DNA from 2 places in the Nocardia sp. NBC_01377 genome. Region 2 is predicted to be linked to the other one. Evidence: riboswitches for the same ligand, from Rfam matches in the RefSeq annotation. Region 2 holds a riboswitch; the other holds the start of a gene.
The links. Region 2 has a riboswitch for S-adenosylmethionine ahead of OG225_RS39685 (bifunctional o-acetylhomoserine/o-acetylserine sulfhydrylase). Riboswitches for the same ligand answer to the same signal wherever they lie in the genome.
Positions count from the first base shown of each region.

Region 1: linked by a shared signal. The riboswitch ahead of OG225_RS32135 (rhodanese-like domain-containing protein) and the one ahead of OG225_RS39685 (bifunctional o-acetylhomoserine/o-acetylserine sulfhydrylase) in region 2 are both predicted to bind S-adenosylmethionine.

Region 1 covers NZ_CP109566.1:6,959,751-6,963,902, reverse strand. Annotated here, with positions in the region: gene OG225_RS32145 (FAD-dependent oxidoreductase) at 1-991, opposite strand, end outside; gene OG225_RS32140 (hypothetical protein) at 1,366-1,827, shown strand; SAM riboswitch class IV at 1,904-2,019, shown strand; gene OG225_RS32135 (rhodanese-like domain-containing protein) at 2,035-2,451, shown strand; gene OG225_RS32130 (O-succinylhomoserine sulfhydrylase) at 2,448-3,662, shown strand; gene fgd (glucose-6-phosphate dehydrogenase (coenzyme-F420)) at 3,730-4,152, opposite strand, start outside.
Region 2 covers NZ_CP109566.1:8,694,182-8,698,333, reverse strand. Annotated here, with positions in the region: gene OG225_RS39695 (MFS transporter) at 1-1,466, opposite strand, end outside; gene OG225_RS39690 (TetR/AcrR family transcriptional regulator) at 1,615-2,328, shown strand; SAM riboswitch class IV at 2,381-2,491, shown strand; gene OG225_RS39685 (bifunctional o-acetylhomoserine/o-acetylserine sulfhydrylase) at 2,581-3,906, shown strand; gene OG225_RS39680 (homoserine O-acetyltransferase) at 3,903-4,152, shown strand, end outside.

The sequences.
Region 1 (4,152 bases), 1.7 Mb from region 2:
AGCCGACCGCGCGGTACACGGCCTGGATGTCCCAGTCCTTGATGACCCCGGTGCCCTTGACGTTGCCGGTGCCGTCGAGTTCGGTGCGTTCGGTGCGAAGACCGATCACCTTGCCGTCGGCGTCGCCGACGATTTCGGCGGGAGATTCGAAGAAGTGCAGGAACAGCTTGTGCGGACGGTTGCCCTGGTCGCGGATGGCCCACTGCTCGAGGGTGTTGGCGACCATGTCGACCTGCTTGGAATGGCGGCGGGCCGCTTCCGAGCCTTCGTCGTAGTCGATGTCCTCGGGGGCGACGATGACCTCGATGGTCGGCGAGTGGTCGAGTTCACGCAGTTCCAGCGGGGTGAACTTGGCCTGGGCCGGGCCGCGGCGACCGAAGACGTGCACCTCGAGCGCCTTGTTGCCCTTCAGGCCCTCGTAGACGTTCGGCGGGATCTCGGTGGGCAGCAGTTCGTCACCGGTCTTGGCCAGCACGCGCGCCACGTCGAGCGCGACGTTGCCGACGCCGAGGACCGCGACCTTCTCCGCGTCCAGCGGCCAGGTGCGCGGCACGTCGGGGTGCCCGTCGTACCAGGAGACGAAGTCGGCGGCGCCGAAGGAGCCGTCGAGATCGATGCCGGGGATGTCGAGGGCGCGGTCGGCGTTCGCGCCGGTGGAGAAGATGACCGCGTCGTAGAAACGGCGTAGGTCGTCGAGGGTGATGTCGGTGCCGTAGTCGATATTGCCGAGCAGGCGGACCTGCTCTTTGTCGAGCACCTTGTGCAGGGCGGTGATGATGCCTTTGATGCGCGGGTGGTCGGGCGCGACGCCGTAGCGGATCAGCCCGAACGGCGCGGGCATGCGCTCGTACAGGTCGATGCTGACGTCGGCGTCGGACTTCATCAACGCGTCGGCGGCATAGATGCCCGCCGGTCCCGCGCCGACAATGGCGATGCGGAGCGGACGGGCCGCCTGAGCATCACCGCTCGCTGCTGCACTCTGTTCGGTCATCTCTTCCGCGCACCCTTATGTTCGAAATTAATGGCGTTGGTCTTAGCTTAGGCTAAGTTCACGCGTCGTTCGGTCGCACCTCACGATGCGTGACGCTGGCGCTGCCGGCACGTGCCCGCACGTTGCCCAGGTCGCTACGACGGTGAGCTGTCATATGGCTATGACAGCAGGCCGCAGTCCCGCGATTCTATCGGTGGCATGTCATACGACCTATCAGGGTGTCGTGAACTGGATGGATGCCGTACCTCACGGCGATCACGAACGACCCGTGATACCAGCCTACCGACGCCGCTTCGCCACGGCACACGGCCGGACCGGACGGGCGCGGCGGGGGTGGACGTCGGATTCCCGCGCCGACCAGGGATCATCGAGGGATGACCGAGCAGCGCCCCGCCCCCGAGGACGACGAAGCGATCGTGGTCGATCAGACCGACAAACGCACGATGGCCCCGTTCATCGCGGCCGCCGTCTTCGCGGCGATCGTGCTGGTCGCGATCGTGGCGGGCGGGGTGTTCTCGCCCGCTGAGAAAAATGTCACAGAGGCCGACCGGATCGCGGCGGCCGCGCAGAACTACGCGAGCGCCCGCAACTCGACCGATGCGGTGCCGCCGCCAGGTGTCGCGTGCGACGGATTCGACGAGGGCAAGTCGCCGTTGGCAGGACAGTTCGCCGGGGGCGGATCGTCCGGAAGTTCGATCGAGATACCGAAAGTCGCGGAGCAGCGGGTCAACGGTGACCGGGGCAAGGCCGCCGTCACCGTGCGGGTCGACGGCCGCGTGAGCACCGAGACCTGGAACTTTCTCCGGGCGGGCGACAGGTGGGTGGTCTGTGGTTGACCGGCGCCGACGAACTGACCGCGTGTCGCATATGAATGTTTGACATGTCGGCCGTCGGACGGGCAATCTCAGTTCAGGTCATGAGAACCAGCGTCAAGCCCCGGCTTGCTGGTCGGCAACCCTCCTCCGCGGTGGGGTGCTCCGGGTGACGACCCGGCCGCGCACCGAAAACGGGTGTGGCAAGTGCGGATTCACAGGAGGATCGACATGAGTTATGCCGGAGACATCACCCCGCAGCAGGCGTGGGAAATACTCCAGGAGCATCCCAAGGCCGTCCTGGTCGATGTGCGCACCGACGCGGAATGGCGTTTCGTCGGCGTGCCCGACACCAGCTCGATCGATCGGCCGACGGTGCTGATCGAATGGGTCGACAGCAACGGCGCCCGCAACACCGAATTCGCCGACCAGCTCGGCAAGGCCCTCGAGACGCGCGATCCGGAAGCACCCGTGGTCTTCCTGTGTCGCTCCGGTCAGCGTTCGGCGCATGCCGCGAATCTGGCGACCCAGCTCGGCATCGGCCCGTCCTACAACGTGCTGGACGGATTCGAGGGCGGCCTCGACAACTCCGGCCACCGCGGCGGCCAGGGCTGGCGTGCCACGGGTCTGCCCTGGCGGCAGTCGTGATCACCGGCGGCGCGTTCGACAAGCCGCTGCCCGACGATGTCGGTCCGGCGACCCTCGGTGTGCGCGGCGGGCTGCGCCGCTCCGGTTTCGAGGAGACCTCCGAGGCGCTGTACCTGACCTCCGGTTTCGTCTACGAGAGCGCCGAGGCGGCCGAGGCCGCGTTCACCGGCGACGTCGAACATTTCGTCTACTCCCGCTACGGCAACCCGACGGTCGCCATGTTCGAGGAGCGGATGCGTCTGCTCGACGGCGCGGAAGCCTGTTTCGCCACGGCGAGTGGAATGTCGGCCGTATTCACCTCGCTCGGAGCGCTTTTGAGCGCGGGCGATCGACTGGTGGCGGCGCGCAGCCTCTTCGGCTCCTGTTTCGTGGTGTGCAACGAGATCCTGCCGCGCTGGGGCATCGAAACCGTCTTCGTCGACGGCGAGGATCTGGACCAGTGGGAACAGGCGCTTTCGGTGCCGACGCAGGCTGTGTTCTTCGAGACCCCGGCCAATCCCATGCAGACCCTGGTCGATGTGCGCAAGGTCAGTGAACTCGCCCACGCGGCGGGCGCGAAGGTGGTGCTGGACAACGTCTTCGCCACCCCGCTGCTCCAGCGCGGATTCGACCTCGGCGCCGACGTCCTCGTCTATTCGGGCACCAAACATATCGACGGTCAGGGCCGGGTGCTCGGCGGCGCGATCCTCGGCCCGCAGGACTACATCGACGGTCCGGTGAAGAACCTGATGCGTCACACCGGTCCGGCGCTGAGCCCGTTCAACGCGTGGACGCTGCTCAAGGGGCTCGAGACGATGCCGCTGCGGGTGCGGCATTCCACCGAATCGGCGCTGAGGATCGCGCGCTTCCTCGAGGGCAACGATTCGGTGAGCTGGGTGCGCTACCCCTATCTGGAATCGCATCCGCAGCACGCGCTGGCGACCAGCCAGATGAGCGGCGGCGGCACCGTGGTCACCTTCGAACTCGACGCGCCCGCGAACGAGGCGAAGAAACGGGCCTTCGAAGTGCTGAACCGGCTGCGGATCGTCGATATCTCGAACAACCTCGGCGATTCCAAGTCGCTCATCACCCATCCGGCCACCACGACGCACCGCGCCATGGGGCCCGAGGGACGCGCCACCATCGGCCTGTCCGATGGGGTCGTCCGCATCTCGGTCGGCCTGGAGGATGTGGACGACCTGCTCGGAGACCTCGAGCGCGCGCTGCGCTGAGATTCGACGCGACAGACGAAAGAACCCCGTCCCGACGACCCGGGACGGGGTTCTTCGCGTTCATCGATCAGGCGAGTGCGCGCAGGCGGGGGCCGAGATCGCGTTCGAACAGTTCGAGGAACCGGCGCTGATCGTGGCCGGGGGCGTGGAAGACCAGGTGGTTGAGCCCGGCGTCCAGGTACGGCTTGATCTGGGCGACGGCCTCGTCGGGGTCGCTGGCGACGATCCAGCGCTTGGCGATCTGTTCGATCGGCAGCGCGTCGGCGGCGGTTTCCATCTCGATCGGGTCGGTGATGCTGTGCTTCTGTTCGGCGGTCAGCGACAGCGGCGCCCAGAAACGGGTGTTCTCCAGCGCCAGTTCGGGATCGGTGTCGTAGGAGATCTTGATCTCGATCATCCGGTCGATATCGTCGACCGAGCGCCCGGCCTTGCCCGCGCCCTCGGCGACGGCGGGCATCAGCTTCTCGGTGTAGAGGTCCATACCCTTGCC
Region 2 (4,152 bases):
TCCTCGGCTCCCTCGATCAGATTCTCCGGCTTGTCCCGGATCATCAGCGCGATCACCGGGATCGCGGCCAGGAAGAAGCCCGCGCCCACGTAGAACGCGACGTCGTAGCTGTGGATCGAAGCGCGCGCGGCGAGATCGGACACGGTGGGATTGTCGATCACGTAATCCTTGGCGACCTGCACGGAGATCGTGGTGAGCAGCGCGGTACCCACCGCGCCGCCGACCTGCTGCGCCGCGTTCAGCAGCGCACTGGCGACACCGGAGTCCTGCTCGTCCACCTGATGCAGGGCCACGGCTTGCATGCCGACGAACAGCGGGCCCATGCCGAGCGCGATCAGCGACTGCGCGGGCAGCACGCTGAACGCGTAGCCGTCGCCGAAGCCGAGCTGGGCCAGCCAGAGCAGACCGATCGTGCCGAGCACGGCGCCCGCCAACATCAGCGGACGCGGGCCGAGCTTGGGCAGCAGGGTGCTGGTGATACCCGCGGAGATGGCGATGCCGATCGGGAAGGGCAGGAAGGCCACACCCGCCTTCAGCGGCGTGTATCCCAGCGTGTTCTGGAAGTAGAAGCTGAGGAACAGGAACATCGCGAACATCGCGATCGGAACCAGCAGCGCCACGATCAGCGCGCCACCCCGGTTGATCTCACCCGGAATACGCAACGGCAGCAGCGGATTCGCCGAGCGCCGCTCGACCCCGACGAAGACCGCGAGCAGGACGACGCCGACGGCGAGCAGACCCAGCGTGCTGCCCGCGGTCCAGCCGTCCTCGGCGGCGCGACTGAAGCCATAGACGATCGCGACCAGACCGAACGTCACCGAGACGGCGCCCGGCACGTCGTAACCGCCGGTGCGCGGCGCGGGGACGTCCTTGAGGACGAAGGTGAGCGCGCCGATCAGCGCGATGATCGCGATCGGGGCGTTCACCAGCAGGGTCCAGCGCCACGAGGCGTATTCGGTGAGCGCGCCACCGGCGAGCAAGCCGATGGCGGCGCCCGCGGCGGAGATGCCCGCGAAGATCGAGAAGGCCGTCGCGCGCTCCTTCGCCTCGGTGAACGTCACCGAGACCAGCGACAGCGCGGCGGGTGCGAGCAGTGCGGCGAAGGCGCCCTGCAGGCCGCGGCCCACGAACAGCTGGGCCCCGTTCTGCGCGAGTCCGGCCAGCGCCGACGCGGCGGCGAAGCCGATCAGGCCCGCGATGAAGATGTTGCGGCGGCCCAGGTAGTCCGCCATGCGGCCGCCGAGCAGCAGCAAACCGCCGAAGATCAGCGTGTAGGCGGTCATCACCCACTGGGTGTTGCCCTGACTGATCTCGAGATCACGTTGTGCGAATGGCAGTGCGATGGTCACGATAGTGGCGTCGAGAACCACCATGAGCTGTGCCAGCGCGATGACGGCGAGAGCGAGCCAACGTGCGGAACTCCCCCGTTTCCCCGGTGCGTCGGCCGCCGATGCGGTGTCGGTCATCTCGGTCTCCTCGTTCGAAGTACAGGACTTTCGGATCAAGTCGGCTAATCCTGTCACCATCAGACATTTGGCGTCAAGAGAAAAATGTCGCAATCAGACATTTGCCTATGGCTGCCAAACAGTAACAGTCGTGGGATAGAATGCGGAAATGCTCGACTCACCAGCGCCGATCGACGTGGCCGCCGATGCCCGCGCCACCGGCTCGGCTCGGGGACGCTGCGGCCCCAGCCTGCGCGAGCGCAAGAAGATCCAGACCCGCGCGCGCATCATCGAAGTCGCCCTGAACCTGTGCGACAGCCAGGGCTTCGAGGCGACCACCGTGGAGCAGATCGCGCACGCCGCCGACGTGTCACCACGCACCGTGAACAGGTATTTCGAGACCAAAGAGGACATCATCCTCGGCCCGGTCTCCGATTTCGGCGAAGGCGTCGCCATCGCCCTGCGTCAGCAGCCGCGGGCCGACAGCGATCTGCGCGCGCTGTGCAACGCCTACCTGGCGATCATCGACAGCGCCGCCAACGGCGGGGACGTCACCTCGTTCCGGCAGTTCCAGCAAATGCAGCGCATCGCGCGCAACAGCCCCGCGGTCAACGCCCGCGCTCTGGAATTCGGCGAGACCAAGACCACCGCGATCACCCGATGCCTGGCCGAACGCACCGGCGACGCCCCCGGCGCCCTGCGCGTGCGCCTGGTGGTGGCCACCTGGCAGATGCTGTGCCATATCGCGATGGCCGATTCCGAGGAGCTGGTCGTCAACAGCGACCCGCAGACCGCCGCCCGCGCCGCTCGCGCCGCGGTACTCACCGCGTACAACGAGCTCCAGCGCATCTGCTCGCAGTCGCGCCCGCTCGAATCCGCGTGATATTTCCAACGGAATTCGGGCGTTTCGCACCGTCCGGTTACCATGTTTCTCAGGTCATGAGTGCCAGCGTCAAGCCCCGGCTCGCTGGTCGGCAACCCTCCAGCTGCGGTGGGGTGCTCCGGGTGATGACCGGGCTCCCGAAGGCCGGGAGCAAGCGCGCTGTTCAGGAGGATCCCGAAATGTGTTGTTGTCCGTCGCCCGCGTTGCGATAACCCGTTCGTCCGGCGAACAACCCCTCATTTGGAGAACGATATGAGCGATCCAACGACGTCCCCGATCGATCCGGCCGCCTGGTCCTTCGAGACCAAACAGATCCACGCGGGCCAGTCCCCCGATCAGGCCACCGGTGCACGGGCACTGCCGATCTACCAGACCACCTCGTACGCCTTCCGCGACACCGATCACGCCGCGGCGCTGTTCGGGCTGGCCGAACCGGGCAACATCTACACGCGCATCATGAATCCCACCCAGGACGTGGTGGAACAGCGCATCGCCGCGCTGGAGGGCGGAGTGGCCGCGCTGCTCGTCGCCTCGGGGCAGGCGGCCGAGACCTACGCGATCCTCAACCTGGCCTCGGCCGGTGATCACATCGTCTCCAGCCCGCAACTCTACGGCGGCACCTACAACCTGTTCCACTACTCGCTGCCCAAACTCGGCATCGAGGTCTCCTTCGTCGACGATCAGGACGATCCCGAACAGTGGCGCGCCGCCATCCGGCCCAATACCAAAGCCTTCTTCGGCGAGACCATCGCCAACCCGAGTAGCGCCATCTTCGACATCCGCGGGGTCGCCGATGTGGCGCACGCGGCAGGCATCCCGCTGATCGTCGACAACACCGTCGCCACCCCGTACCTGATCCAGCCGCTGGTCCACGGCGCCGACATCGTCGTACACTCGGCGACGAAATACCTCGGCGGACACGGCACGGCCATCGGCGGCGTCATCGTGGACGGCGGCACCTTCGACTGGACGGTGGCCGACGCCGACGGCGCGTCGCGCTACCCCGGTTTCACCACGCCGGACCCGAGCTACCACGGCGCGGTCTTCGCCGATCTCGGCGCTCCCGCCTACGCGCTCAAGGCGCGCGTGCAGTTGCTGCGCGATCTCGGCGCCGCGATCTCGCCGTTCAACGCCTTCCTGATCGCCCAGGGTCTGGAGACACTGAGCCTGCGGATCGAGCGGCACGTCTCCAACGCGAAGGCCGTCGCCGAATTCCTCGCGAACCACGAGGACGTCGAAGCCGTCTTCTACGCGGGTCTGCCCACCTCGCCGTGGTACCAGCGCGCCGCCGCACTCGCCCCCAAGGGCGCGGGCGCGATCATCGCCTTCGACCTGCGCGGCGGTATCGACGCGGGCAAGAAATTCGTGGACGCGCTGACCCTGCACAGCCACGTCGCCAATATCGGCGACGTGCGGTCGCTGGTGATCCACCCGGCCTCGACCACACATTCACAGCTGACACCCGAGGAGCAGTCGGCCGCGGGCGTGACGCCCGGCCTGGTGCGCCTCGCCGTCGGCATCGAGGGCATCGAGGACATCCTCGCCGACCTACGCGCCGGTTTCGCGGCGGCGACGTGACCGTGAGCACCGAGCCGAGCACCGCCCGTCCAGTGACCGGTACGACATTGCTGCCACCGCCGGACGGGCGGCTCGGCGTGATCACCATCGGGGATGTCCGGCTGGAGAACGGCGCCGTCGTCCCCGATGTGGGTCTCGCGGTGCAGCGCTGGGGCGAACTGTCTCCCGCGCTGGACAATGTCGTCCTGGTCGAACACGCGCTGACCGGTGATTCGCACGTGGTCGGCGCGCCCGACGGGCTGCATT